Regions from separate parts of the Kitasatospora sp. NPDC101447 genome, predicted to be linked through region 1. Evidence: riboswitches for the same ligand, from Rfam matches in the RefSeq annotation. Region 1 holds a riboswitch; each other region holds the start of a gene.

Evidence for each region. Region 1 has a riboswitch for S-adenosylmethionine ahead of thrC (threonine synthase). Riboswitches for the same ligand answer to the same signal wherever they lie in the genome.
Region 2: another riboswitch for S-adenosylmethionine. It lies ahead of ACIRST_RS13470 (aminotransferase class V-fold PLP-dependent enzyme); the one in region 1 lies ahead of thrC (threonine synthase).
Region 3: another riboswitch for S-adenosylmethionine. It lies ahead of ACIRST_RS03590 (IclR family transcriptional regulator); the one in region 1 lies ahead of thrC (threonine synthase).

The regions. Positions count from the first base shown of each region.
Region 1 is NZ_JBIWNL010000037.1:72,795-82,564, reverse strand. Features, by position in the region: gene ACIRST_RS34590 (ROK family protein) at 1-364, opposite strand, end outside; gene ACIRST_RS34585 (extracellular solute-binding protein) at 690-1,970, shown strand; gene ACIRST_RS34580 (cupin domain-containing protein) at 2,050-2,400, opposite strand; gene ACIRST_RS34575 (DUF3263 domain-containing protein) at 2,502-2,729, shown strand; gene otsB (trehalose-phosphatase) at 2,781-3,620, shown strand; gene ACIRST_RS34565 (trehalose-6-phosphate synthase) at 3,607-5,091, opposite strand; gene ACIRST_RS34560 (glucosyl-3-phosphoglycerate synthase) at 5,130-6,158, opposite strand; SAM riboswitch class I at 6,306-6,441, shown strand; gene thrC (threonine synthase) at 6,458-7,738, shown strand; gene ACIRST_RS34550 (ubiquitin-like small modifier protein 1) at 7,807-8,085, shown strand; gene ACIRST_RS34545 (cold-shock protein) at 8,624-8,827, shown strand; gene groL (chaperonin GroEL) at 9,163-9,770, shown strand, end outside.
Region 2 is NZ_JBIWNL010000007.1:216,694-226,463, forward strand. Features, by position in the region: gene ACIRST_RS13450 (c-type cytochrome) at 1-630, opposite strand, end outside; gene ACIRST_RS13455 (heme-copper oxidase subunit III) at 818-1,438, opposite strand; gene ACIRST_RS13460 (hypothetical protein) at 1,835-2,260, shown strand; gene trpD (anthranilate phosphoribosyltransferase) at 2,380-3,456, shown strand; SAM riboswitch class IV at 3,566-3,684, shown strand; gene ACIRST_RS13470 (aminotransferase class V-fold PLP-dependent enzyme) at 3,736-5,106, shown strand; gene ACIRST_RS13475 (Lrp/AsnC family transcriptional regulator) at 5,145-5,426, opposite strand; gene ACIRST_RS13480 (rhomboid family intramembrane serine protease) at 5,468-6,250, opposite strand; gene ACIRST_RS13485 (hypothetical protein) at 6,451-6,714, shown strand; gene ACIRST_RS13490 (NYN domain-containing protein) at 7,108-8,409, shown strand; gene ACIRST_RS13495 (NlpC/P60 family protein) at 8,610-9,647, shown strand.
Region 3 is NZ_JBIWNL010000002.1:232,048-241,817, reverse strand. Features, by position in the region: gene ACIRST_RS03620 (hypothetical protein) at 61-519, opposite strand; gene ACIRST_RS03615 (S8 family serine peptidase) at 731-1,597, opposite strand; partial or broken gene ACIRST_RS03610 (AAA family ATPase) at 1,623-1,769, opposite strand; partial or broken gene ACIRST_RS03605 (chitosanase) at 1,768-2,154, shown strand; gene ACIRST_RS03600 (hypothetical protein) at 2,217-2,744, opposite strand; gene ACIRST_RS03595 (LPXTG cell wall anchor domain-containing protein) at 2,856-3,632, opposite strand; gene ACIRST_RS03590 (IclR family transcriptional regulator) at 3,962-4,675, opposite strand; SAM riboswitch class I at 4,875-5,017, opposite strand; gene ACIRST_RS03585 (hypothetical protein) at 5,175-5,603, opposite strand; gene ACIRST_RS03580 (sulfatase-like hydrolase/transferase) at 5,853-7,475, opposite strand; gene ACIRST_RS03575 (hypothetical protein) at 7,533-8,768, opposite strand; gene ACIRST_RS03570 (DUF6325 family protein) at 9,252-9,740, shown strand; gene ACIRST_RS03565 (SHOCT domain-containing protein) at 9,765-9,770, shown strand, end outside.

The sequences.
Region 1 (9,770 bases):
AACGCACGTCGTGGCCGAGCGCCACCGGCATCGCGGTGCCGTCGGGACCGGCCAGCCGCCCGCCGAGGAGCGTGCGCAGGGGGAGGTCCCGCCAGCCGAGGTTGGCGGAGAAGACCGCGATTCCGTTTCTCTCGTCGATCGTGCCCGGAACGGCCACCCCGGCCGCGAGCGGGGCGACGCCGAAGCGGCGGCGGCCCTCCTCGGCCAGGTCGGTGGCGAAGTCGAGGATGGCGGCGACGACGGCGTCCGTGCCGTGCTCCCGCCCGGTCGGTCGGCGTGCCTCGAACAGCACGGAGCCGTCCTGGGCGAGCAGCGCGGCCTTCATGCCGGTGCCGCCTACATCGAGTGCGATGACGTGCTTCACGGAGGACAGTTTCCCTTGGTGGATAGAAGAGGTCTAGTCCAGTTGTCGGATTGGTCTGGTCCATACTGGGTGAGCTTTGTCGCAGCTGCGGGGGTGTGCGGGGCTTTGGGCGGGGGCGTACGGGGGGTGTCCGGGGGTTGTCCGGGAGGTGCTCGGGCGCGCCGGTGTTGCGCATCGCGCAACGACCCGGGGCACTTCGGTAACCATTGCGGCGGGGCGGCCCAGTGGTGTGGACCAGTGCTCCGCCGGTTTGGCAGTGTGGCGCCTCCCCCCTGCCGGAATCCCTCGTTCCGGCGGCAGTTCTTCCCCTAAGGCGGTACCCGCGTTGAACAGGCGCGTCCACGTTCCCACCCGTGTGCTCGGCAGTGTGCTGGCCGGAGCGGTGGCACTCACCGGTGTCGGCGCGTGCAGCGGGCAGGGCGACGGGACCGTCACCCTCAAGCTGGTCGCCGCGGACTACGGGGAGAACCAGGAGACCGGCTCCAAGCGCTACTGGGACGCGGTCGCCAAGGACTTCGAGGCCGCCAACCCCGGGATCAAGGTCAGCGTCGAGGTCGACAGCTGGACCGAGATCGGCAAGAAGGTCGACGACATGATCGCGGCCGGGAAGTCGCCGGACCTGCTGCAGACCGGCGGCTTCGCCGACCAGGTCGCGGCGGACCGGCTGTACCCGGCGTCCGACGTGCTCACGATGGACGCCCAGGCGAACTTCCTGGACGGCTTCGCGCACGCCGGGCAGGTGCTCGGCATCCAGTACGGGATCCCGTTCGTGTCCTCGTCACGGGTGCTCTTTTACAACAAGGCGGTGTTCCGGCAGGCGGGGATCGCGCAGCCGCCCGCCACCTGGAGCGAGCTGAAGCAGGACGCGGAGAAGATCAAGGCCAAGGTGCCGGGGGTGACCCCGTACGGGCTTCCGCTGGGGCCGGAGGAGGCGCCCGCGGAGTCCATGCTGTGGACGCTGAGCGGCGGCGGGAGCATCTCCGACGACGTGGGCAACTACACCATCGACAGCGCCCAGAACCAGGCCACCTTCGGCTGGCTGAAGAGCAACCTGGTGAGCACCGGCCTGACGTACCCGGACCCGGGGAAGATGAACCGCACCCCGGTGTTCCAGGACTTCGCCGCCGGGAAGGTCGCGATGCTGAACGGGCATCCGACGCTGCTGCGGATGGCGACCACCGGGAACATCGACTTCGGGACGGCGCCGATCCCGAAGAAGGACGGCGTGGGCCGGACGGGGAGCCTCGGCGTCGCGGACTGGATGATGGCGTTCAAGGCGAACGGGCACAAGAACGAGATCAAGAAGTTCCTGTCGTTCGTCTACAACCGGGACAACCAGCTGAAGTTCGACGAGCAGTACAACCTGCTGCCGGTCACCCAGGACGCGTTCAACCAGATGACGACGGACCCGAAGCACGCCGACCTCAAGCAGTTCGCGGTCGGGCTGACCAACGCGAGCTTCTACCCGTTCGGGGACCCGGCCTGGGGCGAGGTCAGCAACCGGATCAAGGCGGGGATCGGGCAGGCCGTGACGGGGGACCCGAAGCAGGTGCTCGGGGGGCTGCAGGACGCGGCGGTCAAGGAGGCGGCGCGGGTCCGCAAGTAGGGGCCCCGTCGTCCGGCCCACGCCGTGCCGCGGAGGCCCGGTCCCGGTGGTTCGGGGCCGGGCCTCGGTGCGTCTCCGCTCAGGGGAGCGTGATCGCGTAGGCCTTGCGGAGGGTCTCGTGGACCGTCCACGTGGTGCGGTCGCCCTCGCGCAGCACCGCGCAGTCGCCGGGGCCGACCTCCAGGGTCGGGCCGCCCTCGATCTCGATGGTGGCCCGGCCGCTGAGGACCACGAACATCTCGTCGGCCTCGACGTCGGTGACCACACCGGGGGTGATCTGCCAGAGGCCGCGCAGCTGGCGGCCGTCCGCGGACTCGGAGAGGACCCTGCCGGTGACCTCGGGGGTGCCGGAGACGATCTGGGACGGGTCGAGCGGGTCGGGTTCGAGGTCGGCCGCGGGGATGTTCAGGACGAAGCTGGGCGTGGTCATGGGGTGACGTTAGCCGGGGCCGGAGAGCGGTGGGGCGAGCACTGTGTGTCGGGGTCGCGCGGGAGAATGACACTCCGTAGTGGTCGGCGGAGGTGTGCGCGGTGGGCGAGCTGAGTGAGCGGGACCGGGCGGTGCTGGCGCTGGAGGGGCGCCAGTGGCGGACGGCGGGGGCCAAGGAGCGGGCCATCCGGGAGGAGCTGGGGCTCTCCTCCACGCGGTACTACCAGCTGCTGAACGCGCTGCTGGACCGGGAGGAAGCGCTGGCGCACGCGCCGGTGCTGGTCAATCGGCTGCGGCGGATCCGGGCCGCTCGACGGGCGGCCCGCTAGGGAGCCGGTGAAGGGGTGGGCTGCGGGCGGCCGGGGGGTATGGGCCTCGGTATGGGATTCGAAGAGACGTGGGTGCCGGGGACCGAGGCCGGGCGGGACGGGGTGCGCGCGATCCTGCGGGCGCCCCGGGACGCGGTGATCGGGCTGGACTTCGACGGGACGTTGGCGCCGATCGTGGCCGACCCCGGGCAGGCGAGGGCGCATCCGGGGGTGGCGGGGGCGCTGCGGGTGCTGGCCCCGGCGGTCGGGGCCGTGGTGGTGGTGACGGGGCGGCCGGCGGCGCTGGCGGTGGAGTACGGCGGGCTGGCCGGGGTGCCGGGGGTCGTGGTGCTCGGGCACTACGGGGCCGAGCGCTGGGAGGGCGGCGAGGTGACGGCGCCGGAGGTGCACCCGGGGGTGTCCGTGGCGCGGGAGGCGTTGCCGCTGGTGACGGCCCGGGTGGGGGCACCCGAGGGGGTGTGGGTGGAGGACAAGGGGCGCTCGGTGGCGGTGCACACGCGGCGTACGGCGGCGCCCGAGGAGACCTTGGAGCTGCTGCGGGCGCCGGTGGCGGAGCTGGCCGCCGAGTACGGGCTGGTGGTGGAGCCCGGACGGCTGGTGCTGGAGCTCCGGCCGCCGGGGGTGGACAAGGGCGCGGCGCTGACCGGGTTCCTGCGGGAGCGCGGCGCCCGGTCGGTGCTGTACGCGGGCGATGACCTCGGGGACGTGGCGGCGTTCGCGGCGGTGGAGGAGCTGCGCGGGGACGGGCTGGCCGGGCTGCTGGTGTGCAGCGCGGCGGTCGGGGACGCGCCGGTGAAGGAGCTGGCCGACCGCGCGGACCTGGTGGTCGCGGGGCCGGCCGGGGTGGTGGAGCTGTTGGCGGCGTTGGGGGAGGCCCTCACCGGGAGTTGAGCGGGGCCAGCGCGTTGAGCTGGTCGAGGAACCACTGCTGCGGGGGGAGTGCGGTGGCCGCCGCCGCGAGGCGCTTGGTGCGGCCGGCGCGCTCCTCCTCGGGCATGGTCAGCGCGGTGTGCAGGGCGTCGGCGGTGGCGATGACGTCGTACGGGTTGACCGTCAGGGCGTCGTCGGCCAGTTCCGCGTGGGCGCCGGCCTCCCGGGAGAGGACCAGGGCGCAGCCGCGGTCGGAGACGACCGGGACCTCCTTGGCCACCAGGTTCATGCCGTCCCGGATCGGGTTCACCAGGGCGACGTCGGCCAGGCGGTAGGCGGCGAGGGAGCGCGGGAAGTCGTCGTCGACGTGCAGGATCAGGGGCTGCCAGTCCGGGGTGGCGAACTCGGTGTCGATGGCGTCGGCGAGTTCGCGGACCTGCGCCGTGTAGTTGCGGTACTCGGCCAGGTCGGTCCGCGACGGGTAGGCGAAGGCGATGTGGACCACGCGGTCGTGCCACTCGGGGCGGGTGCGGAGCAGGTGCCGGTAGGCCAGCAGGCCGCGGACGATGTTCTTGCTCAGCTCGGTGCGGTCGACCCGGACGATCGTGCGGCGCTCGCCGACGGCCTCGCGCAGGGCGGCGAGGCGTTCGTCCACGTCGGGGCGGTGGGAGCGTTCGCGCAGGAAGTCGGCGTCGGCGCCGAGGGCGTGGACGCCGAGGGCGGTGGTGCGGCCGTCGAGGGTGACGGTGAGCGCCTCGTGGTCGACGTCGGCGCCGAGGAGGTCCGCGCAGCAGGCGGCGAAGGCGCGGGCCCAGCGTTCGGTGAGGAAGCCGGCCCGGTCGGCGCCGAGGATGCCGGTGAGGACGGCGCGGGCGACGTCGTCGGGGAGCATCCGGTAGTACTCGGGCGGGGCCCAGGGGGTGTGCGAGAAGTGGCCGATCCGCAGGTCGGGGCGGGCGGCGCGGAGCAGCGCCGGGGCCAGGGACAGGTGGTAGTCCTGGACGAGGACGGCGGCGTTCGGGGCGGCCTCGGTGGCCAGCGCCTCGGCGAAGGCCGCGTTGTAGGCCCGGTAGGCGGCCCATTCGGTGCGGAAGTCGGCGTCGAAGGCGGGGGCGGTGGGGGTCGCGTAGAGCAGGTGGTGGACGAACCAGAGGGTGGAGTTGGCGACGCCGTTGTAGGCGCGGGCGAAGGTCTCGGGGTCGATGTCCAGCATTCGGACGGCCTGCCCGCCGACGTCGTGGCCGGCCAGGTCGAGGCGGCCGTCGGGGGCTTCCGCGGCGGCTCTGCGGTCCGCGGCGCCGAGGGCCGCGCAGACCCAGACGGCGTTCGGGTCGTCGATGGCGGAGAGGCCGGAGACCAGGCCCCCGCCGCCGCGCCGCAGGGTCAGCGTGCCGTCGTCGGCGGTGCTGAACGACACCGGTCCCCGGTTGGAGGCCACCAGGACGGGGGCGGTGCCGGTCGCACTCGAACGTTCGGTCGTGAGATCGCCCATGGTTGGCATGTTGCCGGGCGCTCGGCGTGGCAAACCCGTCATCGGTGGGTGGCGTATTCGGGGACGGTGTGCATCGGGGGGCGTTCCAGGGCGGTCACCGGGTGGGTGTGGGCGAGGAAGGCGCGGGTCTCCGGGTCGCGGGCGAACTGGGTGAGCTCCGGGCGGACCAGGTCGGCGGAGGCCTTGAGCCGGTGGGCGCGGTCGAGGCGTTCGAGCGCGGTGCGGTAGATGGTGGCGGCCATCCGGCCGAGGGCCTGGCCGTCCTGGTGGCGGTGGTGCCGGACGCCGACGTCCACCTGGGCCAGGGCGTCCAGGCCGACCAGCTCCAACGCGTCGACGAGCAGGCCGAGTTCGACGCCGTAGCCGGTGGGGAAGGGCAGCCGTTCGAGCAGTGAGCGGCGGGCCGCGTACTCGCCGCCGAGGGGTTGGACGAAGCCGGCGAGTTCCGGCCAGTGCAGGTTGAGGAGGGGGCGGGCGACGAGTTCGGTGACCCGGCCGCCGCCGGCCGGGAGGACGGCGGCGCGGTCCCCCGCGGCGGAGCCGCTCAGTGCGACTTCGAGGGGGCGGTCGTACATGGCCTTGACCAGCTGGATGGACTCGTCGGTCAGCAGCGGCCCGACGATGCCGGAGACGAAGGCCGGGTCGAACTCGCGCAGGTCGGCGTCCACGAAGCAGACGATGTCGCCGCGGGTGACCAGCAGCGAGCGCCAGAGCACCTCGCCCTTGCCGGGGGCGGCGGGCAGCCGGGGCAGGATGGCGTCGCGGTGCTCCACCCGGGCGCCGGCCTCGGCGGCGGCCTCGGCCGTGGCGTCGGTGGAGCCGGAGTCGACCACGACGAGTTCGTCGACCAGCGGGAGGCGTTCCATCAGCTCGCGGCGGACGGTGCGGACGATGTCGCCGACGGTGGCCTCCTCGTCCAAGGCGGGGAGGACGACGCTGATCGTGCGGCCGGTGCGTTCCTTGGCCGCGAGGAGGGTGTCGACCGGCCGGTCGGCCGCGCTCCAGGAGCGGCGGCGCAGCCAGGACGCCGCCTGCGGGAGGAGCTCGGGAGTCGGTTCGGCGGGCACGGAAGTCTCCTCGGCGGGTCGGGTGGGACGGGTCATCTCGCGTGGCGGACGGTCCCGTTCAGGATTGGCGCCTTCGGATACAGTCTTCGTACAGCGGTAGGACCCATGCACGCCGGGGTCGCCGTCGAGCACCACCACAATTTCACAAGCTCATCCAGAGGGACTGAGGGAACGGCCCGTTGACGTCCCGGCAACCTTCTCGCGCGGCTGTCGACGACAGGCCCCGGCGGGACAGGTGCCAATTCCGGCCTGTGGCGCGTCCGCGCTGCGGGGAAGATGAGGAGAGAGGCCTCGCCGTCATGGCTATCGACACTGCCGCACCAGTTTCCGTGGACCTCGGCCCCGCTGCCGCCCTGTCCTGTCGGGAGTGCGGAACCCGCTTCCCGCTCGGTCCCAGCTTCGCGTGCCTGGAGTGCTTCGGCCCGCTGGAGATCGCCTACGAGTTCGGCAGCGAGGGCGCCGAGGAGCTGCGCAAGCGGATCGAGGCCGGCCCGACTTCGGTCTGGCGGTACGCGCCGCTGCTGCCGGTGCCGGCCGACGTCGCGTCCAAGCCCAACCTGAACCCGGGCTGGACCCCGCTGGTGAAGGCGGACAATCTGGGCCGCGAGCTCGGCTTCACCGCGCAGCTGCACATCAAGGACGACTCCGGGAACCCGACGCACTCGTTCAAGGACCGCGTGGTGGCCTGCGCCATCGAGGCGGCGCGGGCGTTCGGCTACACGACGCTGTCCTGCTCCTCCACCGGCAACCTGGCCGGTGCGGTGGGCGCGGCGGCCGCCCGGGCCGGCTTCCGGTCCTGCGTGTTCATCCCGCACGACCTGGAGCAGGGCAAGGTCGTCATGGCCGGGGTGTACGGCGGCGAGCTGGTCGGCATCGAGGGCAACTACGACGACGTGAACCGCTTCTGCTCGGAGCTGATCGGGGACCCGGCCGGCGAGGGCTGGGGCTTCGTCAACGTCAACCTGCGGCCGTACTACGGCGAGGGCTCCAAGACGCTGGCGTACGAGATCTGCGAGCAGCTCGGCTGGCGGCTGCCGGAGCAGATCGTGATCCCGATCGCCTCGGGCTCCCAGCTGACGAAGATCGACAAGGGGCTGCAGGAGCTGATCAAGCTCGGCCTGGTCGAGGACCGGCCGTACCGGGTCTTCGGCGCCCAGGCCGAGGGCTGCTCCCCGGTGTCGGCCGCCTTCAAGGCCGGCCGGGACGTGATCAAGCCGGTCAAGCCGGACACCATCGCCAAGTCGCTGGCGATCGGCAACCCGGCCGACGGCCCGTACGTGCTGGACATCGCCCGCCGCACGGGCGGCGCGGTGGAGGACGTCACGGACGCCGAGGTCGTGGCGGCGATCCGGCTGCTGGCGCGGACCGAGGGCATCTTCGCCGAGACCGCGGGCGGGGTGACCGTCGGCGTGCTGAAGAAGCTGGTCGAGACCGGGCAGCTGGACCCGGCCAAGGAGACCGTCGCGATCAACACCGGCGACGGCCTGAAGACCCTGGACGCCGTCTCCGACGCCGGGATGAGCGCCGTCATCCGCCCGACGCTGGACGCGTTCCGCGCCGCCGGCCTCGCGTCCGCCTGAACCACGCCGCCGGCCCCGTGCCCGCCCCGACCGCTGCCCCGCAGGGCCGCACCCCCGCAAGGAGAGTCATGAGCGCCAACGTCCGCATCCCCACCATCCTGCGCACCTACACCGGCGGCGCCGCCGAGGTGACCGCCGAGGGCGCCACCCTGGGCGAGGTCATCGCCGACCTGGAGAAGAACCACGCGGGCATCTCCGCCCGCATCCTGGACGACACCGGCAAGCTGCGCCGTTTCGTCAACGTCTACGTGAACGACGACGACGTGCGCTTCGCCGAGGGCCTGGCGACCGAGATCGAGGACGGCGCCGGCGTCTCGATCATTCCGGCGGTGGCCGGCGGCTGCTGAGCCGTCCCGCGCGCCATTCGGCCGCCCGTACGTACGGAATTCCGCTCTCCGTATGTACGGGCGGCCGGTTGCATTCCGGCGGGAATATTTCCGGGTCGAGTCGGAGTAGAGTGTCGCTCGGTTGGGAACAGGGGTTCCCTCTCGGCCGTTCGCGGCGTTCCGCCGGGCAGGGCCCGGCCGATGGGACCGGGCCGTGAAACATGTCAGGCCGATGTCAGAATTACCGCGGGGATTTGGGTAATTCGTCCGCTATGTCCCGCGTGGAATGCCGAGATTTTTCCGGTTCGGCCCGTCCTGTCCCTTGCCGGCGGGGCGGAATTACCGGCGGTTGACCCTGTTGCAGAGGGCTTCGGTCCGGATACATTCAGCGGCGGTCGACGCAATCACCCGCTCACCGGAGCCCGTTGGGCGTTCCGTGCGGAGGGTTGCGGCGTGCACGGCCGCGCCCAGGGGGGGTTCCCCGGGTGGGCCGTCAACCAACCCGGGCCCGCGACCTGCGGGCGCGTGAAGGGCCAGCACAGCACTAGGGGAGTTCGGAATGGCTCAGGGCACCGTCAAGTGGTTCAACGCGGAGAAGGGCTACGGCTTTATCGCGGTCGACGGTGGTGCGGACGTCTTCGTCCACTACAGCGCGATCCAGATGGACGGCTACCGCACCCTTGAGGAGGGCCAGCGGGTCGAGTTCGAGATTTCCCAGGGACAGAAGGGCCCGCAGGCGGACATGGTTCGCGCGGCGGTCTGACCCCTTCCGACTCCAGGAGCTCGGCGCGGCCCACGGCTGGTGACCGCTCGCTTCTCGACGGGCCCGTACGACACGCGTCGTACGGGCCCGTCGCCGTTCCCGGGCGGCCCCCGGGGGTGGTCCCAGCGGCGGCTCGCGGGTTGGCGATTGGGCTTGCACTCGACCACCCGGAGTGCTAATCATTGGCGTTAGCACTCACAGCGTGAGAGTGACAGCGGACCGGGTCGGTGAGGCCCCCGGGAGCGGTAGGGGAAAAGACCCCCGCACACCAGGGCCGTCCGTCGCGGGCACCCCTTGGTCCGAGCAGTCGACCGTGTCCCGGAGGACCACTTCTGATGGCCAAGATCATCGCCTTTGATGAGGAAGCTCGCCGCGGCCTTGAGCGTGGCATGAACCAGCTCGCCGACGCAGTGAAGGTCACGCTCGGCCCCAAGGGTCGCAACGTCGTGCTGGAGAAGAAGTGGGGCGCCCCCACGATCACCAACGACGGTGTCTCCATCGCCAAGGAGATCGAGCTCGAAGACCCGTACGAGAAGATCGGTGCGGAGCTCGTCAAGGAGGTCGCCAAGAAGACGGACGACGTCGCGGGTGACGGCACCACCACCGCCACCGTGCTCGCCCAGGCCCTGGTTCGCGAGGGTCTGCGCAACGTCGCCGCCGGCGCCAACCCGATGGCCCTGAAGCGCGGCATCGAGAAGGCCGTCGCGGCCGTCTCCGACCAGCTGCTGGCCCAGGCCAAGGACGTGGAGACCAAGGAGCAGATCGCCTCCACCGCCTCCATCTCCGCCGCCGACACCCAGATCGGCGAGCTGATCGCCGAGGCCATGGACAAGGTCGGCAAGGAAGGCGTCATCACCGTCGAGGAGAGCAACACCTTCGGCCTGGAGCTTGAGCTCACCGAGGGCATGCGCTTCGACAAGGGCTACATCTCCGCCTACTTCGC
Region 2 (9,770 bases), on a different contig from region 1:
CTTCTGCTCCTCGGGCATGGTGGTGTCCGGGAACGACGGCATGTTCTGCGGGCCGGTCTGCATGGCCTCGTAGATGTGCTTGGGATCCACGCCCTCCAGCGACGGGGCGTACTTGCCCTTGGTCAGGGCACCACCCTGGCCGGCGAAGTTGTGGCACTGGGCGCAGTTGGTGCGGAACAGCTCGCCACCCTTGGAGATGTCCTCCGGGTTGGTCGAGGTGTACTGCTCCTCCGTCGGGGTCACCGGGCCGGGACCGAGGGAGGCGACGAAGGCGGCGAGCTGGTCGATCTCGGCCTGGGTGTAGATGGCCTTCTTGCGCGGCACCTGGGCGCCGGGCTGCTGGGCCGGCATGCGGCCGGTGCCGACCTGGAAGTCGACGGCGGCGGAACCGACGCCGACCAGGCTCGGACCGTCACTGCTGCCCTGGCCGTTCAGGCCGTGGCAGGAGGAGCAACCGACGGCGAAGAGCTTCTTGCCCTCATCGATCGCGAGCGACTGCGCGGCGACGTCGGCCTGCGCCTTGTCGGCGGGCGCGAACGCGGCGTACAGCCCCCCGGTTGCCGCCAGGGCGAGAAGTAGGACGACCAGCGCCGCCAATGGGTGGCGCCGTCGTGCGGAGAGCTTTTTCACGGAATAACCCCGGTGTCAGGATCTGGTCGACTGGTGGGTGCACCCGGCGGCCGGTCTGGCCGGCACGAGGCTGCCTGTCTAGGGCTGCGCGCGCGGTCGGTCGGTGGGAGCGTCGGCACCGGCAGAAGCGGCCCGTCGCCGGTGAGGGCGGGGGCCGCAGCCGGTGGCCAGCGACCTGATCAGCTGGTTACTTGATCAGGTAGATGGTCGCGAACAGGCCGATCCACACGACGTCGACGAAGTGCCAGTAGTACGACACGACGATCGCGGCGGTGGCCTGCTCGTGCGTGAAGCGCTTGGCTGCGTACGTCCGTCCCAGGACCAGCAGGAAGGCGATCAGACCACCCGTCACGTGCAGGCCGTGGAAGCCGGTGGTCAGGTAGAACACCGTGCCGTACGGGTCGGAGGACAGCGACAGACCATCCTTCTTGACCAGCTCGGTGTACTCGTAGACCTGGCCGCCGATGAAGACCGCGCCCATGACGAACGTGATGATGAACCACATGCGGAGCTTCTTCACGTCACCGCGCTCGGCGGCGAACACGCCGAGCTGGCAGGTGAGCGAGGAGAGCACCAGGACCGTGGTGTTGACCGAGGAGAACGCCACGTTGAGGGCGTGGGCCTTCTCGGTCCAGAACTCGGCTCCCTTGACGGAGCGGAGCGTGAAGTACATCGCGAAGAGGGCCGCGAAGAACATCAACTCGGAACTGAGCCAGACGATCGTTCCGACGCTGACCATGTTCGGCCGGTTGACCGATCCGTGCGCGTGCCCGGTTTCTACTGCTGTTGCTGTCGCCACGACGGACATTATGTCGGTCCCTTATTCCGTCTTCACGCCGGGGGGTGTCCCTCGGAGTGTCCGGTGCGTGCGGTATGCCCGCTTGGGGGCCGACGGGGTGGGTGTACGGGGGCTGAGCAGCGGCGTGTCCCTTTTCTGACGGTTCCTCGGGGCACTCTACGACCCCGTTGCCCGGCGCGTCGATGCACGGTCGGAGCAGCGGCCGGAGGTAGGGGAGCGGGCCGGGGGTCGGCCGTACGGGTGGACCGGGCGGGTCCGGGTGACGGGCAGTCCTCCAGGAGGGTGAGACCGGGGCGCGGCGGCTTGAGGAGGAACGTGCGCGAGGGGCACTCGGCGGAGGGTGATCGGGAGTAGCATCCGGATCAGGCGAACGTGGTCCGGATCACACTTGAGGGAGCAGGGTCCATGGCGTACACGACCGATGAGACGCTCACCGTCCTCGTCTACAGCGACGACCGCAACACCCGCGAGCAGGTGCTGACGGCACTCGGCCGTCGGCCCGCCGAGGATCTTCCGGAGCTGTCCTACCTGGAGTGCGCGACCACCCCGGCGGTGCTCAAGGCGCTGGAGAAGGGCGGCGTGGACCTCTGCGTGCTGGACGGCGAGGCGGTCCCGGCCGGCGGGCTGGGGCTCGGGCGCCAGCTGAAGGACGAGATCTACGGCTGCCCGCCGGTGCTGGTGCTGATCGGCCGGCCGCAGGACTCCTGGCTCGCCGCCTGGAGCCGGGCCGACGCCGCGATCTCCCACCCGGTGGACCCGGTGGCGCTGGCCGGGGCGGTCGCCACCCTGCTGCGGGCCCGGCTGGCCAAGCGGGCGCCGGCCGCCCGCTGAGCGGCGGCGTCTCAGTACTAGAGAAGACGGGGCCCTGGGGGCCCTGCCGCTCGATAGGCTGGCTCCATCCGTACGGACGCCCCCCGGAGCGGGGGGACAGACGACAGCTGGAGTCAGCCATGGTGAACGTGAACCCTGCGAACGGCGGTAGCGACCCCGCGCAGGTGGTCCGCTCCTGGCCGGATCTCCTGACGGCCCTGTTGAAGGGGGAGGACCTCGACCGCTCGTCCACCGCGTGGGCGATGGACCGGATCATGAGCGGCGAGGCCTCCCCCGCCCAGGTGGCCGGCTTCATGATCGCGCTGCGGTCCAAGGGCGAGACGGTCGACGAGGTCACCGGTCTGGTCGACGCGATGTACGCGCACGCCGAGCCGCTGGACATCGCCGGCCCGGCGGTGGACATCGTCGGCACCGGCGGCGACCGGGCGAAGACCGTCAACATCTCCACGATGTCGGCGATCGTCGCGGCGGCGGCCGGTGCCAAGGTGGTCAAGCACGGCAACCGGGCCGCCTCCTCCTCCACCGGGTCCTCGGACGTGCTGGAGAAGCTCGGGGTGGCGCTGGACCTCTCCGCCCGGCGGGTCGCCGAGGTGGCCGAGGAGGTCGGCCTCACCTTCTGCTTCGCGGCGAAGTTCCACCCCTCGATGCGGCACGCCGCCACCGCGCGGCGCGACCTCGGGGTGCCGACCGCCTTCAACATCCTCGGCCCGCTGACCAACCCGGCCAAGGTCACCTCCCACGCCATCGGCTGCTTCGACACCCGGCTGTCCGGGCTGATCGCCGGGGTGCTCGCCCGGCGCGGCTCGACGGCGCTGGTCTTCCGCGGCGACGACGGGCTGGACGAACTGACCATCACCACGACCTCGCGGGTGTGGGTGGTGCGCGACGGGGTGGTCACCGAGACCTCCTTCGACCCGCGGGAGGTCGGCATCGAGCTGGTCGGCATCGAGTCGCTGCGCGGCGGGGACCCGGCGTACAACGCGGAGGTCGCGCGCCGTCTGCTGGCGGGCGAGCGCGGGCCGGTGCGGGACGCCGTCCTGCTGAACACGGCGGCGGCGCTGGTCGCGCTCGACCTGGGCGACGCGCCGCTGGCCGAGCAGCTCGCGGCGGGCATGGCGCGGGCGGCGGAGGCCATCGACTCCGGCGTCGCACAGGAGCTGCTGCGGCGCTGGTCGGAGGCCACCAGCCGTAACTGAAGCGGTGGTTGGGAGCCCGTGTCGGAAACTCCGGCGCGGGCTCCCCGGCTGTCCGGATGGTGGATGCCCGTTTGACCGCCCGCCGGACGCGACCCTAGAGTCGGCGCCAGGTCATGAGTGACAGCGTCAAGCCCCAGCTTGCTGTCCGGCAACCCTCCGTCCGTGGCGGGGTGCCCTGGGTGAGGACCGGGTCGCCACGGCAAACCGTCCGTGCGACAAGCGCGGACACCCGACGAGTGGCACTCCCGGGGTCCCAGGCCCCTGAAGGAGTGCATCCTCATGTCCTCTCTCGCCACCGAGACCACCGCCCCGCTCGCCGTGCTCGGCTCCGACGTCCAGGTCCCGCTCGCCAGCGGTGAGAAGGTCGGCTACGCGGCGCTCGACTACGCGGCCAGCGCGCCGGCACTGCAGCGGGTCTGGGACGACGTCGCGGCCTACGCGCCGTACTACGGCAGCGTGCACCGCGGCGCCGGGTACCTCTCGCAGCTGTCCACCGACCTCTTCGAGCAGAGCCGCCGCACCGTCGCCGAGTTCCTCGACCTGCGCGAGGGCGACCAGGTCGTTTTCACCCGGGCCACCACCGACTCGCTCAACCTGCTGGCCGCCGCCGTTCCGGCCGGCACCCGGGTGTTCGCCTTCGAGACCGAGCACCACGCCTCGCTGCTGCCCTGGGCGCACGCCGGACTGGACGTGACCTACCTGCGCGCGCCGCGCTCCCGGGCCGAGGCGGTGGCCGCCCTGGACGCCGCGCTCGCCGAGGCGCCCGAGGGCCCCAAGCTGCTCTGCGTCACCGGCGCCTCCAACGTGACCGGCGAGCTGTGGCCAGTCGCCGAGCTGACCGGGACGGCGCACCGGCACGGCGCCCGGGTGGTGCTGGACGCGGCCCAGCTGGCCCCGCACCACCGGGTCTCGGTGCGCGAGCTGGACGTCGACTGGATCGCCTTCTCCGGCCACAAGATCTACGCGCCGTTCGGCGCCGGGGTGCTGGCCGGCCGGGCGGACTGGCTGGACGCGGCCGAGCCGTACCTGGCCGGCGGCGGGGCGACCCGCACGGTGGCCCGGGAGACGGACGGCTCGGTGGCCGTGCAGTGGCAGACCGGCCCGGCCCGGCACGAGGCCGGCTCGCCGAACGTCATCGGCGCCTACGCGATCGCCTCGGCCTGCCGCGCCCTGGGCGAGGCCGGCTTCGACGCCCTGGAGGCCCGTGAGCGGCAGCTGGTCGACCGGCTGACCGCCGGGCTGGCGGAGGTCCCGCAGGTCAAGGTGCTGAACCTGTTCGGCGCCGGCTCGGCCCGGGTGGGCGTGCTGTCCTTCGTCGTCCGGGGCTGGAACAGCTCGCACTTCTCGGCCGCGCTGTCCGCCGAGTACGGCATCGGGGTGCGCGACGGCCTCTTCTGCGCCCACCCGCTGGTGCGGACCCTGCTGGACGACGAGGCCACCGCCGTCGAGTCCAGCTGCGGCGCTCCGGACCCCTCGCTGCCGGGCGAGCGCAGCCTGAACGCCATCCGGGTCAGCTTCGGCGCCGGGACCCCGGACGAGCACATCGACCGCTTCCTCACCGCCGTCCGCGAGCTGGTCACGGACGGCGCGGCGTGGAACTACCGCAACGAGGGCGGGCGTTGCGTCGCGGACACCCGCCGGGAGGGCTGAGCCCGCGCGCGTCGGGAGGGCTGAGCCCGGGGGCCCCGCTACTCGTCCAGGCCGAGGGCGAAGGCCGCCTCCAGGTCGTGCTGGGAGTAGGTGCGGAAGGCGATCTGGGTCTCGGTGTGGGCCACGCCGGGGACCTTGTTGAGCCGGCCCGGGATGACCTCGGCCAGGTCGTCGTGGCGGCGCACCCGGACCATCGCCACCAGGTCGTATCCACCGGTCACCGAGTACACCTCGCTGACGCCCTCGATGGAAGCGATGGCCTCGGCGATCTCCGGGATGCGGTCGACACTGGTCTTGATCAGGACGATGGCGGTGATCACTGTTCGCGCTCCTTTGTGGGGTGCCGCCAGCGTATCGGGCGTCAGCCGGGCCGTCTCGGGGGGTGGCGGACCACCGTGCAGGTGTAGAGGAAGCCGGCCGAGAAACCGATCACGTGGACCAGGTAGGCCACCCCCGGGCCCGCCGAGTGCACCGACCACCACTGCAGCGCGAACCAGAGGCCGAGCACCAGCCAGGCCGGGAAGCGCAGCGGCAGGAAGAACAGCAGCGGGACGAGGGTGGTCACCCGGGCGCGCGGGTGGAAGCGCAGGTAGGCGCCCAGGACGGCGGAGATCGCGCCGGAGGCTCCGATGAGCACCCGCGTGCAGTCCGGCGAGTGCGCCTCCGCGAGCGCGAAGCCGTACGTGGCCAGGCTGCCGGCGGCCAGGTAGAAGACGGCGTACCGGGCCCGGCCCAGCCGCCGCTCGACGGTGGGGCCGAAGACGTGCAGGAAGAGCAGGTTGCCCAGCAGGTGCAGCCAGCCGGCGTGCAGGAAGAGGCCGGTGAGGGCGGACAGGGCCGGGTGCTTGCCCGGGGTCGGGGCGGCCGGGCAGCCGGGGACCGGGTCGGGGGCCTCGGTCAGCTGTTCGGCGGTGAGCGGCCGCCCGGTCAGCAGTTCGGCCGGCACGGCGCCCCAGCGCTGCTCGTACCGCTGCTCCGCGCAGACCCGGGCCGGGCCGGTGCCGTACAGCGGATTGAGCCCGGCGGCCGGGCCGAGGAGGAAGACCAGGGTGTTGACCGCGATCAGCGCGTAGGTGACCGCCGGGGCGGCCACCTCCGGCCGGCCGCCCCGCGCGGCGGTGTGGTCGGGGGCCGCGAGCGCCATGCGGCCAGCATCCCTCCGGGCGCCGCAGGTGACACGGCGGTTTACGGCAGGTGGACTAGCCCCGCTATTCCGCTGACCGGTGGTCGCGATGGTTGCCCCAGGCAATAGGCTTGGGGCGGGCATTCCCGCCTCCCGCCGCCGACGCCGGGGCTCCGGGGGGAGCGCCTAGCCCACGCAGGGACCACCCGAGAGGACCCCCGATGACCGTCCCCGCCCTGACTGCCGAGACGCGCTGGCGCTGCACCCTGTGCGGAAACCTCACCCGGTTCGACGTGACCCGCACCGCGCGGGTGACCGAGTTCCTGCACTTCGACCTGGCCGGCGACTCCAAGGTCGAGGAGACCGAGGTGCTGAGCGAGACCGTCGAGTCGGTGCGCTGCCGCTGGTGCAACGCCGTCGACCAGGTCGAGCTGGTGGCCCGTCCGGGTGCCGAGGGCGCGGAGGCCCCGGCCGAGCAGGGCTGATGCCCGCGGGTGTGGGGGGGGGGGGGGGGGGGGGGGCGGGGCCCCCCCCCCCCCCCCCCCCCCACACCGGACAATACGGAACAAGACGCACGGGGCGTGACGACGGGGGGTCGCGGCCGTACCCCGCCGGAGAACAGGATCGGAGCCGAGGACGTGGTGGACGCAGCGAAGGAGCCCGGCGAAGCGCAGGGGCTTCGGCCCGCTGCGCAGGCGCAGGTGCCGGACGCCGGGACGGGACCGGCGGAGGGCGCTGCGTCCGGAGCCGTCGACGCGGCGGCCGGCGGACCCGATGCCGTCGGGGCGCAGACCGCTTCGTCCGACCCGGCAGACCCGGCAGACCCGGCCGAGTCCTCCGACGCCTCCGGGGCCGCGTCGGAGCGCGGCGCCGAGAAGCTGGACCGGCCGCTGCCCGAGGGAGTGCGCCGACGGGTGGTCGGGCTGGCCTCGGACGCGCTGGGCGGACTGCCGCCGGGCGAACTCCCGCAGAGCCTGCGTCAGTACGTGAAGTTCACCCCCGCGCGGCGCGCCAAGTACGCGGCCACCGCGCTGGCGGCCGCGCTGGAGGCGGAGCCGGCCTTCCGGGTGCGGATAGCGGAGCGGCTGCGGCTGGGACAGCCGGACCTGGTGAGGGCGCTGGAGTCGGGCAGCGTCCCCGGCGCCGCCGATCCGATGGACGTCGCGGCCGCCGCCTACCTGGTGCGCTCGGCGGGCTGGAGCCGGCTGGTCGCCGAGGCCGGCGAGGAGGCCGAGCGGGCCGGCGCCGAGGACGCGGCCGCGGAGGCGACCCGGCTGGTGGAGAAGCTGCAGGCCGAGCTGGCCGAGGTGCGGGCCACCGCGCGGGCGGACCTGGACCGGCAGCGCGTGGAGTTCGAGGGCGTCCGGCGGGAGGCCGAGTCGCTGCGCAAGAAGGTGCGGTCGCTGGAGAGCGACACCCGCCGGGCGCAGGCCGAGACGCGTCGGGTGGCCGGGGAACTGGAGGCGGTGAGGGCCCAGGGCGCTGCCGAGCGCAGCGCGGCCGAGACCGAGGCGCGGCGGCTCAAGCACCGGCTCTCGGAGCTGGAGAACGCCGCCGAGCAGGGCCGCCGGTCGGCCCGCGAGGGGCGCAGCGTCGAGGACATGCGGCTGCGGCTGCTGCTGGACACCGTGCTGCAGTCGGCCCAGGGTCTGCAGCGGGAGCTGGCGCTGCCGGTCGCCCAGATCCGCCCGGCGGACCTGGTGGAGGCGGTGGTGCCGGGCGCGGCCTCGCCGCACGACGTGGCGCGGCGCGGGCTGGCCGAGGACGACCCGGCGCTGCTGGACCAGCTGCTGGCGATTCCGCAGGTGCACCTGGTGGTGGACGGCTACAACGTGACCAAGACCGGCTATCCGACGCTGCCGCTGGAGCAGCAGCGGATCCGGCTGCTGGGCGGGCTGGCGATGCTGGCCCAGCGCACCCAGGCGGAGGTCACCTGTGTGTTCGACGGCCAGGATCTGGACGTTCCGGTGATCATGGCGCCGCCGCGCGGGGTCCGGGTGCGGTTCAGCCGGACCGGAGAGACCGCGGACGAGCTGATCCGCCGTCTGGTGCGGGCCGAGCCGCAGGGCCGTCCGGTGGTGGTGGTCTCCGCCGACCGGGAGGTCGCGGAGGGCGTGCGGAAGGCGGGCGCGCGCCCGGTGGCGTCGGTGCTGCTGCTGAACCGGCTGGCGCGGCCCTGAGCGTCGGCCCGCTAGGATGACACCTGGTCAGCGCCGCGTCCACGACCGTGTGCGGGTGCGGTGAAGCCGGTGTGGTGAACGGGGTTCACGCCTTCGGGGGAGTGGCAAAGCGGATAGATCCGCACTAGGGTCTGGCGTCAAACCTATTTTCCGGTTCCTCATCCGATCGGGTGAGTCCGTTGGAAGAAGGAGCCGGTCCCTTGGCCTCCCACCGCCGTCCCAAGCAGCCGAGCCGCGCGCGGATCTCCGTGCTCACCGCTGCCGCTGCGACCGCGGTCGCCCTCTCCGCCCAGGTGGCCGCGCACGCCGCGCCGCAGCCGAACAAAACGGACGTCAAGGCGCAGATCGACCAGCTCCAGGAGGAGCAGGAGCAGGCGGCCGAGAAGTACAACGGCGCCAAGGAGCGGGCCGACCAACTGCGCAAGCAGGCCGACCAGCTGCAGGACCAGGTGGCCCGCGGCCAGGAGCAGATGACCCAGCTGCAGGGCGGCCTGGCCGAGGTGGCCGGCGACCAGTACCGCAGCGGCGGCATCGACCCGTCCGTCCAGCTGATGCTCTCCTCCGACCCGTCGGGCTACCTGGAGAAGGCCTCGACGGTCCAGCAGGCCAGCACCACCCAGGCCGAGGCGCTCAAGTCGCTGCTGGACGAGCAGCGCCGGCTGGACCAGGAGAAGACCGAGGCGGCCGCCGTGCTGGCCTCGCTGGACAGCACCACCAAGGACCTGAACCAGGCCAAGGCGGACGTCAACACCAAGCTGCAGGCCGCCCAGGACCTGCTGAACTCGCTCAGCGCCGCCGAGCGCACCGCGCTGAAGGCCCAGCAGGCGCAGGACGACCGGGCCTCGCGCGGCAGCGACCGGGTCGACCTGAGCAACCTGCCGCCGGCCAGCGGGTACGCCGCGGTGGCCGTCGCCAAGGCGATGAGCAAGCAGGGCTCGCCGTACGTGTGGGGCGCCACCGGTCCGAGCACCTTCGACTGCTCCGGCCTGATGCTCTGGGCGTACGGCCAGGCCGGCGTCTCGCTGCCGCGCACCTCGCAGGAGCAGGGCCACTACGGCACCGCGGTGCCCGGACTGGCCGCGGCCCAGCCCGGCGACCTGGTCATCTACGGCGGCGACATGCACCACGTCGGGATGTACATCGGCAACGGCATGGTGGTCCACGCGCCGCACACCGGTGACGTGGTGAAGGTGATGAAGGCCGACGCGATGCCGATCAACACCATCCGCCGGGTCTGACGGCCCGACACCCTCCGGGGGCCCCGTCCGGGCCCCTGTGATCCGCGCCACCTCCGACGGGGTGGCGTTCGGGTTTTCGACCGTTTCGCGAGCGGCGGGTGAGACCTGATCAGCCTTGCGTAC
Region 3 (9,770 bases), on a different contig from region 1:
GCGGTTGCCCGACGGCCCGGGAGCCCGGGTGCCCGGGACCGGGCGCTCAGGACCGGACGCTCAGGACCGGGCCGCGAGTGCGGCGGTCAGCTGCTGGACGCCGTCCTCGCCGAAGCGCCGCACCAGGACCGCGATCCAGCCGGCCAGTTCGACCCGCTCCCGCTCGGACCACGCCGCGGCCGAGGGATGCTCGTCGACCACCAGGGCGCGGGCCAGCATCAGGTGCTCGGCTCCGGGGGCCGGCCAGGCCCGGCCCTGCCGTCCGTGCAGGGCCATCCGCCGGGCCACGGCGATGACCTCCCGGGCGGCGGCCGGGGGGACGCACCACCCGGTCGGGACGGCCCCGGTCGGGACGGCCCCGGCGGGCCGCTCGGCGCCGGCGGCCGGGGCGGGCGCCGGTTCGGCGGCCTCACCGGCCAGCCAGGCGGCGATCAGCCGACGCGCCGTCGCCTCGTCGTCCGGCCCGCTCCCGCCGCGCCCGGTGCCGCCCTGCCCGTTACCGTCCCCACCGCCCGTCATGACCGTCAGTCTGTCACCATCACGGTCCACCGCCCTGGTCCTCATCGGAGCCCACCTCACCCATCTGCCCGGCCCTGGACGCGAGCCGCTCGCCCGCCTGTCGTGTTGTTGAACGGAAAACGTGCTCGCGATTGTTCACCTGGGCGGCACTTTGCCGGAGGAAACCTCGCCGGCGCGCGGGACGGGCCCCGCCGCGCCCCGGACCGGGCCGTCAGCCGGCGGCGCGCCCGGTCCCTCGGCGGCCGAGCCGCGCGGTCAGACCGCCGAAGGCCACCAGCAGGACCACCCCGGCGCTGCCACCCGCCACCGCGAGGGCCCGCCAGGCCTTCGAGCGGTCCGGCCCCGGGTCCGCCCGCACCGGGTCACCCGGGGCGGCCGCCCGGGCCGCGCCGGGCCAGGAGCCGGTGCCGGCGGCGACCGGGTCGACCACCCCGAAGCCCACCGCGGCGTCCGGCAGCCGGGTGCCGGGGTGGTAGGCGGTCGTCTCCAGCCGCCGGGTCAGCTGTTCCGCGGTCAGCTCGGGCCGCAGCGCGAGCACCAGGGCGGCCGCGGCCGCCACGTAGGCGGTGGCGCAGCCCGGTCCGGAGGCGGTGAACAGGCCGCCACCGGGCCCGGTACCCGTCACGAGCTCGCCGGGCGCGGCCAGGTCGACCCGGCCGCCCAGGCCGCCGCCGGACGGGCCGTTCGGCCCGGTCGAGGCCACCGCGAGCACGCCCGGGTAGGAGGCCGGGAACACCGGCGAACTGCTGCTGCGACCGTCCGGGGCCGCCGGGGCGACGACCAGCGCGCCGTGCGCCGCCGCGTACGCGACGGCGTCGCCGAGCGCGTCGCTCGGCCCGGGGACGGGCACCTCGACCGCGATCACCCGGGCGCCCTTGTCGACGGCGGCGCGGATCCCGCCGCCCAGCAGGTCCGGGGTGGTGGCCCCGGCGTCGTCGGTGACCACGATCGCCGGGACGCGGGCCTCGGGGGCGAGGCCGGAGGGGCCGGCCTCGCCGGTGCGGCGGCGGGCCACCAGGGCGGCCGTGAAGGTGCCGTACCCGGCGCAGTCGCGGCCGACGTCGCCCGTGCCGTACAGCCGGGGCCCGAGCTGCAGCCGCCCGCTGCGCGGTGTGCCCCACGTACCGGCCGACCAGGTCGGCGCGGGCGGTCTCGACCAGCTGGCCCGCGGGCAGCACGCCCAGTTCGGCCAGCAGCCGCCCGTACAGCCGGGCGACGGTGGTCTTGCCTGTGCCGGGCGGCCCGGCGAAGCAGGCCCGGACGGACGAGCGGGACCGGGTCTACTTCAACCCCTCGGTGATGCAGGCCCAGACCGACGGCCTGCACGCCCTCGGCCAGTTCGTCTACTACGACGCCATCGTCATGCACGGCCCCGGCGACGAGCCGGTCAGCTTCGGCGGCATCCGGGCCGCCGCCATGAAGAAGGCGAAGACCCCGGCTCAGGGCGGCGACGAGAAGGCCTACCTGGCCGCCTTCCTCGACGCCCGCCGGGCCGCGATGAAGACGGAGGCCGCCCACGAGGAGACCGACCGGGTGGACACCGAGCAGCTGGTGTTCCTGAAGGCGGGCAACCTCGAACTCAAGGCCCCGCTGGCCTGGAAGGTCTACGGGGAGTCGTTCAAGATCGACAGCTGACGGCCCCGGTACGACCGAGGGGTGGCTGCCCGCAGAGCCGCCCCTCTTCGCCGACTCCCGCCTCACCAGCCGGTGGTGGCCCGCCGTACGGCCGGGGCCGGGGCAGGCGCCTGGCCCGGGGCGGTCCGGTCGGCCGGCGTCCCCCGCCGCTCCGTCGGCCGCAGGGCGCCGAGCTCAGGGTCCGAACTGGTCCGCACCAGCGGTGCCGAGGCCGGTCCGATCGCCCCGGTCGTCTCCCGCCGCGCGGCCGGGGCCGCGGCGCCGAGCGCGTCGAGGCGCAGCACGAGGTTGCGCGGCAGGTCGGTGCCGGGCACGCCCGGCCAGTGGCAGTCCCGGGCGCGGACCTCCCGGCTGCGCACGCCGCCGGTCTCGGCCACCGGGCCGGGCACCACCTGGACGTCCGGGCGCCAACCTCCGCCCGGCCGGAGGTGTTCGAGCCTCAGCTCCCAGGTGTCCGCGTCGACCACGAGCGACTCCCCCACCCGGCCGGCCAGCACCAGGGTGCCGTACGGGGTGATCACCACCGCCCGCTGGTCGAAGTCGGCGTCCTTGCCGGTCACCGTGATCCGCCAGGATCCATCGACGAACATCTCACTCCCCTTCCGTGGACGGCCCGGCGGCACAGGCCGTCAAATGCCGTGGGGCCCCGAGGTCCGGTGTTCCCGGACCCCGGCGCCGCGATCGCCCCGATCGGTGCTCGGTCAGGCGCGGCGCTTGGCCGCGACCTTGCGGGCGGCGAACACCAGGCCCGCACCGGCGGCCAGCACGGCGCCGCCGGCCAGGGCGAGCGGGGTGTTGTCCCCGCCACCGGTCTGGGCCAGCGCCGGGGCGGTGCCGGTCGCGCTGGGCATGGCGGACGGCGTGGCCGACGGGGTGGTGGTCGGGGTGCCGGTCGGGGCCGGGGTGGTGGCCGACGGCGTGGCGCTCGGCGAGGCCGGGACCGACTTGATCGGGGTCGGGACCGGGGTCGCCGGGACGGAGGGGGTGGTGGTCGGGGTGCCGGTCGGGGCCGGGGTGGTGGCCGACGGCGTGGCGCTCGGCGAGGCCGGGACCGACTTGGTCGGGGTCGGGACCGGGGTCGCCGGGACGGAGGGGGTGGTGGTCGGGGTGCCGGTCGGCGTCGGGGTGGCGGACGGGCACAGCGGAACGTCCGCGACCTTCTTGTCCACGTGGGTGTCCGCCAGGGTGTAGCGCCAGGTGTCGCCCTTGCCCGAGTAGCTGACGGTCAGCTTGACGGTGGCGTTGGCGTCGATGCGGCCGTGGTACTCCTCGGAGCCGCCGACCAGGCTCAGGGTGTAGTCGCCGGCGGCCTTGTAGCGATTGCCGAGGACGAGCTCGACGTGGCCGGCGTCCGCCCGGCAGCCGACCTCCAGCGAGGCGTCGCTCGGCTTCCAGGCGAAGGCGGTCCCGGTGCCCGCCAGTGCGAGGGCGGCGACCGCACCCCCGGTGACCACGGCCGCCCGGCGTACGTGCTTCATCTGTGCTTCTCTCCTGTGGAGTTCGTGGAGCAGGGAACGCCTCGCGCGCGCCCCGGGGGGAGATCGGAGGAGCGCGCGAGGCGGCGAGCCCGGACCGCCGCCGGCCGCCGTGGCGGCGGCGGGTGACGGCGGTGCAACGCGGCCCCCGACCCCTGCACGGATGGCGTGCCGTGTTCGGTTCACCCCGTTCCCGGTGTCGCCGGCCGCCGCCTCCTCCCGGCCCGCGCCAGAGGACCGCGCGTCCGGGCAGCGCGAGGCCGGACGGGGCGAAGCCGGGCAGCGCGAAGCCGAACGGCGCGAAGCCGGGCAGGCGCGGCCCGGTGAACCGGTCAGGTGTGGCGCAGGGCCTCGGTGAGCCGGTGGGCCGCCTCGACGACCGCCTGGGAGAGCTGGGCTCCAGGGTGCCGGGTGAGCCGCTCGATCGGGCCGGAGACCGACACCGCGGCCACCACCCGGTTGGAGGGGCCGCGGACGGGCGCGGACACGGAGGCGACCCCGAGTTCACGCTCGCCGATGGACTGGGCCCAGCCGCGCCGCCGGACCCCGCTCAGCGCGGTGGCGGTGAAGCGGGCGCCCTGCAGCCCGCGGTGCAGCCGCTCGGGCTCCTCCCAGGCGAGCAGGACCTGGGCGGCCGCACCGACCTTCATCGGGAGGGTGACCCCCACCGGTACGGTGTCGCGCAGGCCGGAGAGGCGCTCGGCGGCGGCCACGCAGATCCGGATCTCGCCCTGGCGGCGGTAGAGCTGGGCGCTCTCGCCGGTCACGTCGCGCAGGTGGGCGAGGACGGAGCCGGCTGCGGCCAGCAGTCGGTCCTCCCCGGCGGCCGCCGAGAGCTCGGTGAGCCGGGGGCCGAGGATGAACCGGCCCTGCATGTCCCTGGTGACCAGCCGGTGGTGTTCGAGTGCCACGGCGAGCCGGTGGGCGGTGGGCCGGGCCAGGCCGGTGGCGGTGACGAGTCCGGCCAGGGTGGCGGGACCTGCCTCCAGGGTGCCGAGGATCGAGGTGACCTTGTCGAGCACGCCGACGCCGCTCGTGTTGTCCATGGATGGGTACTCCGTCTCGAATCCCGTGAGCGGCGGGTGGGCTTCGCTCACGGGGGCTCCCGGACGGGGAGCCGGGGGGTGGTCAGCGAGGACGGGCCGGAGAAGTCGGCCGATTGCCTGCGCCGGGCACGAGACGGGTACGCGGAAGGGCCGGGGCGGGAAGCGCCCGGGCGAAGGACAGCACAGAGAGCACCGTGTCTCCTCATCTTTCCCGCGCCACAGTGGCGACAGGCCGGAGTTGGCACTGCCCCCGCACGGCACGGCGCGTACTTCGGACGCCGGGTCGAACGGGGAGTTGCCGGGGCTTCGTAGGGCCGGTCCCTCCACCCCTCTGGATGATTCGCGAGGAACGATACAAGATGCCCCGGGCCGCCCGCCAAGCCTCCCCCTCCACTCGCCCTCCGCTCGCCCTCCACTCCCCTCCCCCGGACGCGATCGGGCCGGCCACGCGGTGGTGGCCGGCCCGGGGGTTCCTACGGGCCGTCGGCCCGTCGGGTGGTCAGCTCGCCTTCTTCGTGGTGCCGACGCACAGCGCCCAGATGACGAAGGCGTCGAGCGCGATCAGGACGATGGCCCAGAGCGGGTAGTAGGGCAGCCACAGGAAGTTGGCGATCATGCTCAGGCCGGCGACGGCGACACCGACGACCCGGGCCCAGGGAGCACCGCTGAACAGCGCCACGCCCGCCAGCACCAGGACGACCCCGACGATGACGTGGATCCAGCCCCACCCTTCGGTGTTCATCGAGTAGACGTAGTGCCGGGTGACGACGATCAGGCTGTCCTTGGTGATGGCGGCGATCCCCTGGAACACCGCCATGATGCCGCCGGCGATCATCATGACCCCGGCGAAGATGGTCCACCCGGTCGCGAAGGGACGGGGTTCGGGGGCGTGGGTGCTGGGGCCGGCCCCGGCAACACTGCTGGTCATGACATTGACTCCTTCGGTGGCAACCGCCTCTCGGGCAACGGGAGACGGGAGGGGCGGGCAGCCGGGCGGTGGGGCCCGGCTGCTCGCATGACGACCGCCTGGAAGGGAACAGAAGTCCTACGTTCACGGTAGGGCCGGACTCCCGTCCTGTCGTGCGCGGACCGCGACGAGGTCACGGACCGTGACGCCGCGTCCGTGGGGTCGGCCACGACGTCGGCCACCGGTCCGGCCACGAGGTCGGCCACGGGTTCACCCGCGGGCCGCGGCGCCGGCGGGCACGGGACGGTCGGTGTCGCCGTGCCAGGTGGGCCAGCCGAGCAGCCGGGGGCGTTCGGTGACCCACGCGCGGGTGTCGGCGCCGACCTCCGCGGTGATGAGGTCCTCCAGCCGGGCGCTGTACCGGGCGACGAGGTCGCGGTGGGCCGGATCGGCCGCGAGGTTGCGCACCTCGCCGGGGTCCTCCTCCCGGTCGTAGAGCACCACGTCGTTCTGCGCGTACAGCGCCTCGGGGCTGGTCGGGCGATTGGGCCGGAGCGGGGAGAAGTAGCGCCCGAAGCTGTACCGCCGGTCGAGGTAGCCGCGCAGGAAGCCGCGCTTGTCCCAGTCCGGGCGCAGCTCCCCCGACTGGATGCGCTGCTGGGCCTGCGGGTCGGCGAACTCGAACCAGAACCCGGCGTCCAGGGCGGTGATCGACTCGACGGCGGTGAGCACGCCCTCGCGGACCTCCCCGCCCTCCAGCACCGGTGACAAGGAGTGACCGTGCAGGTCGGGGAAGCGGGAGGCGGCGGCCGCCCGGTCCAGGCCCGCGAACTCCAGCAGGGTGGGCGCGATGTCGACCGCGGAGGCGAGCGCGTCGGTGCGGCCGCCGCCGGGCGCGTCCGGGTGGCACAGCACGAACGGGACGTGGAAGTTCTCGTCGTAGAGCAGGTTGCCCTTCTGGCGCAGGCCGTGGGAGCCGGCCATCTCGCCGTGGTCGGAGGTGAACACGACCACCGTCCGGTCAGCCTGGCCGGAGGCCTGCAGCGCGTCGAGCACGAGGTCGATGCTGCGGTCGACGTCCCGGATGGCGTTGAGGTAGAAGTTCAGGCCGTCGTACCAGTGCCGGTCGTCGGCCACCGGACCGAACACCGTGTCGAGCATGCGCGCGAACTCCGCCACCGCCGGCGCGGCGCCGGAGAGGTCGTCGTGCAGGCCGGCGGGCAGGTCGAAGTCCCAGCGGCGGCGGTAGAGCGGGACGTCGGCGGGGCCGCGCGCCAGCACGGCGTGCGCGAGGCCGAAGGGCAGCCGCACCCGGGGCTTCCCGCCGTAGTCGAAGCTCATGATGTCGTGCGGGTTGACGAAGTTGACGGCCATGAACCAGGGCTGGTCGTCCGCCACCGCCGGGGCGCGGTTGCGCAGCCACTTGACGGCCTGGCCGGCGATCACGGGGTCGATCTTGAGCCCGGCCCAGACGCCGCCGTCGATGTCGCCCCAGTCGTTGAACTCGCTGAACCCGTAGGGCTCCAGGGCGTCGGTGGTCGGTCCCGGGTTCTGCGGGGTGACGTAGGCGTTCGACAGGTGCCACTTGCCCTGGTACGTGCAGTGGTAGCCGGCCTGGCGCAGCATCGTGCCGAGGGTGCCCAGCGCCGGGTCCAGCGGGCGGATGTAGGGCATGTTGTCGTTGTCGTAGATCTCGGTCAGCGGCAGGTGCCGGCCGGTGTAGATCACGGACCGCGCGGAGCTGCACATGGCCGAGGCGGTGTAGTACCGGTCGAAGGTGGTGCCCCGCTCGGCGAGTCGTTCCCGGGCGGGGAGCGTGAAGCCCTGCGGGCGGGGGATCGCGGCCCGCTCCTCGTCGGTGACGATCAACAGGATGTTCGGACGACTGGTCATGGCCACCTGCGCTGTGTGCGGGGAACGGTCGGGGAGGTCCGCGTCGCGCGGACGGGGTCACTCGCCGGTCCGGCTCCCGGCACCGGCCTCGTCGGTACGGCTGTCGGCGCCGGCCCGTCCGGAGGCGGCGAGCAGCGCCAGGACGGCGAGCACCGCGAGCAGTACCAGCACGAGCAGCAGCACCGTCAGGACGGTCGGGTGGTTCCAGAGGGCGAACACCAGGGCGACGATCAGCACCGCCGCGAGGACGAGCCACCGGCGGTGGGCGTCGGTCCAGGTCCCGACCCGGCCGGTGTGCACGCCGTGCGCGTCGCTCCAGCCGGCGACGGAGTCGGCGACGTGGTCGGCACCGCCGCGGACGGCGCGCGGCATGCGGCCCGCACCGGAGAGGTAGGCGCCGAGCGCCACCACCACGCCCAGGACGATCGCGGTCCGCAGACTGATCCGCAGGAAGTGCAGCAGCGTGTCGAAGACCGCGGCCGCCGCGGCCGGGGACTGCACGGCGGGCGGCAGGTGGTCCAGGTAGTAGTGGCGGGCGATCACCAGGGCGATCGCCACCAGCAGGCAGGCGAAGGCCGCGCAGAGGGCCGTGGTCACCAGGGCCCGGCGGCGGCGCCGGGCCAGCACCACGCCGATCACGCCGATCAGCACGGTGATGATCGGCAGCCAGTTGCCGATCACGTCGAGGGCGTGCGCGTAACCGCGGATCTTGGCCAGCTTGTCGGACTGGAACAGCACCAGCTGCTTGTTGACGTCCGGGATCTTCTCGGCCGGGGTCAGCCCGGCGGACACCAGGTCGTCCTTCAGCTTGTCGACGGCCGTCCCGACGTTGAGGGTGACGGTGCCGTTGTCCACCTCGACCGCGCCGCGGCCGTGGCCGGTCAGGGCCTGGACCACGGCCTGGTGGGCGGCGCGGTTGGCCTGCGTCCAGACGGTCGCGAAGGCGTCGCTCTGCACGACCTTGGTGGCGGCCTTGGTGACCACCTGGTCCACCGCGTCGTCGATCTTGGGGCCGAGCGACTTGACCGCCGCGGCGGCCCGGGGCGGCAGGCCCTGCGACTGCAGCCAGTCGCCCACGTCGGAGGCGACAGCCGGGCCGTCCACCTTCACGTCCACGGCCTTCGTGATCCGGGCGACCGCGGCGTCCTGGATCGCGGGGTTGGTGGCCAGCGGGGAGACCGTCGAGACGTACCGGTCGGTGTCCAGCGCGATGTCGTGCACCCAGACGGTGAGCAGCGAGACGGGCACCAGGATGCAGGTCAGCGTGATCAGCACGGCGGACACGGTGCTCATCGCGATCCTCGCCGCCCTGGAGGGGTGCCGGGCCCCCGAGGGCGTGCCCCCGCTCCCGTTCGTCGGCCCGCCGGGCGGCGGCCCGGACGCGGGCGGCTCACCCGCCGCAGGACCGCCCGCCACAGGACCACCCGCCGCAGCGGGCCCGGACGGCGGGGGCCCGGACGGCGGGGGCCCGGACGGAGCGGGCCCGGACGCCGAGGGCTCACCCGAAGGGGGCTCGGAAGGATGCGGCTCCAGTGGCCCGTTCAACGGCACTCCCGGTGTTCGGCACGCGGCCGTACCGCCGCTGTTCACCATTCACGCCGCAAGGTCCCCCGTCCGGCACGCCGGACTGGGCCGCCCGGACGAGGGCTCCGCCGGATCCGCGTTCCCTCACCCGGAACAGGTGATCCGCGGAGGGGGTGGCGGCCCCTAGCGTCGAAGCAGTGACCGGCCCGGCGGGCCGGGCGCCGGATCCCACACGAAGGAAGGAGCACCGCCATGGCCGAGGACGTCCTGGCCGAGAGCGGGCCCATCGACTACCTGGTGGTCGAGTTCCCCGGCAACCGCATGACCGGGGAGGGGCTTCCGCTGTTGATCGACCTGGTGGACCGGGGTGTGATCCGCATCCTGGACTTCGCGTTCGTACGCAAGGACAGCGACGGCACCGTCACCGGGATGGAGATCGCCGACTTCGACGGTGACGGTCTGCTGGACCTGGCCGTCTTCGAGGGCTCCGGGTCGGGGCTGCTCGACGACGACGACCTGGGCGAGGCCGCCGGGGCCATCGAGCCCGGGAACTCGGCCGGGGTGCTCATCTACGAGAACACCTGGGCCGCTCCGTTCGCCACGGCGCTGCGCCGGGGCGGCGCCCGGGTGGTCGCCAGCGGCCGGGTGCCCATGGCGGACCTGCTGCGCTCCCTGGACGAGCTGGACGACGTCGAGGACGCGTCCGACGACCCCGCGACCCGGCCGTCCGCCACCGAGTGACGCCACCGAGAGGAGAGACGAGTCATGCCT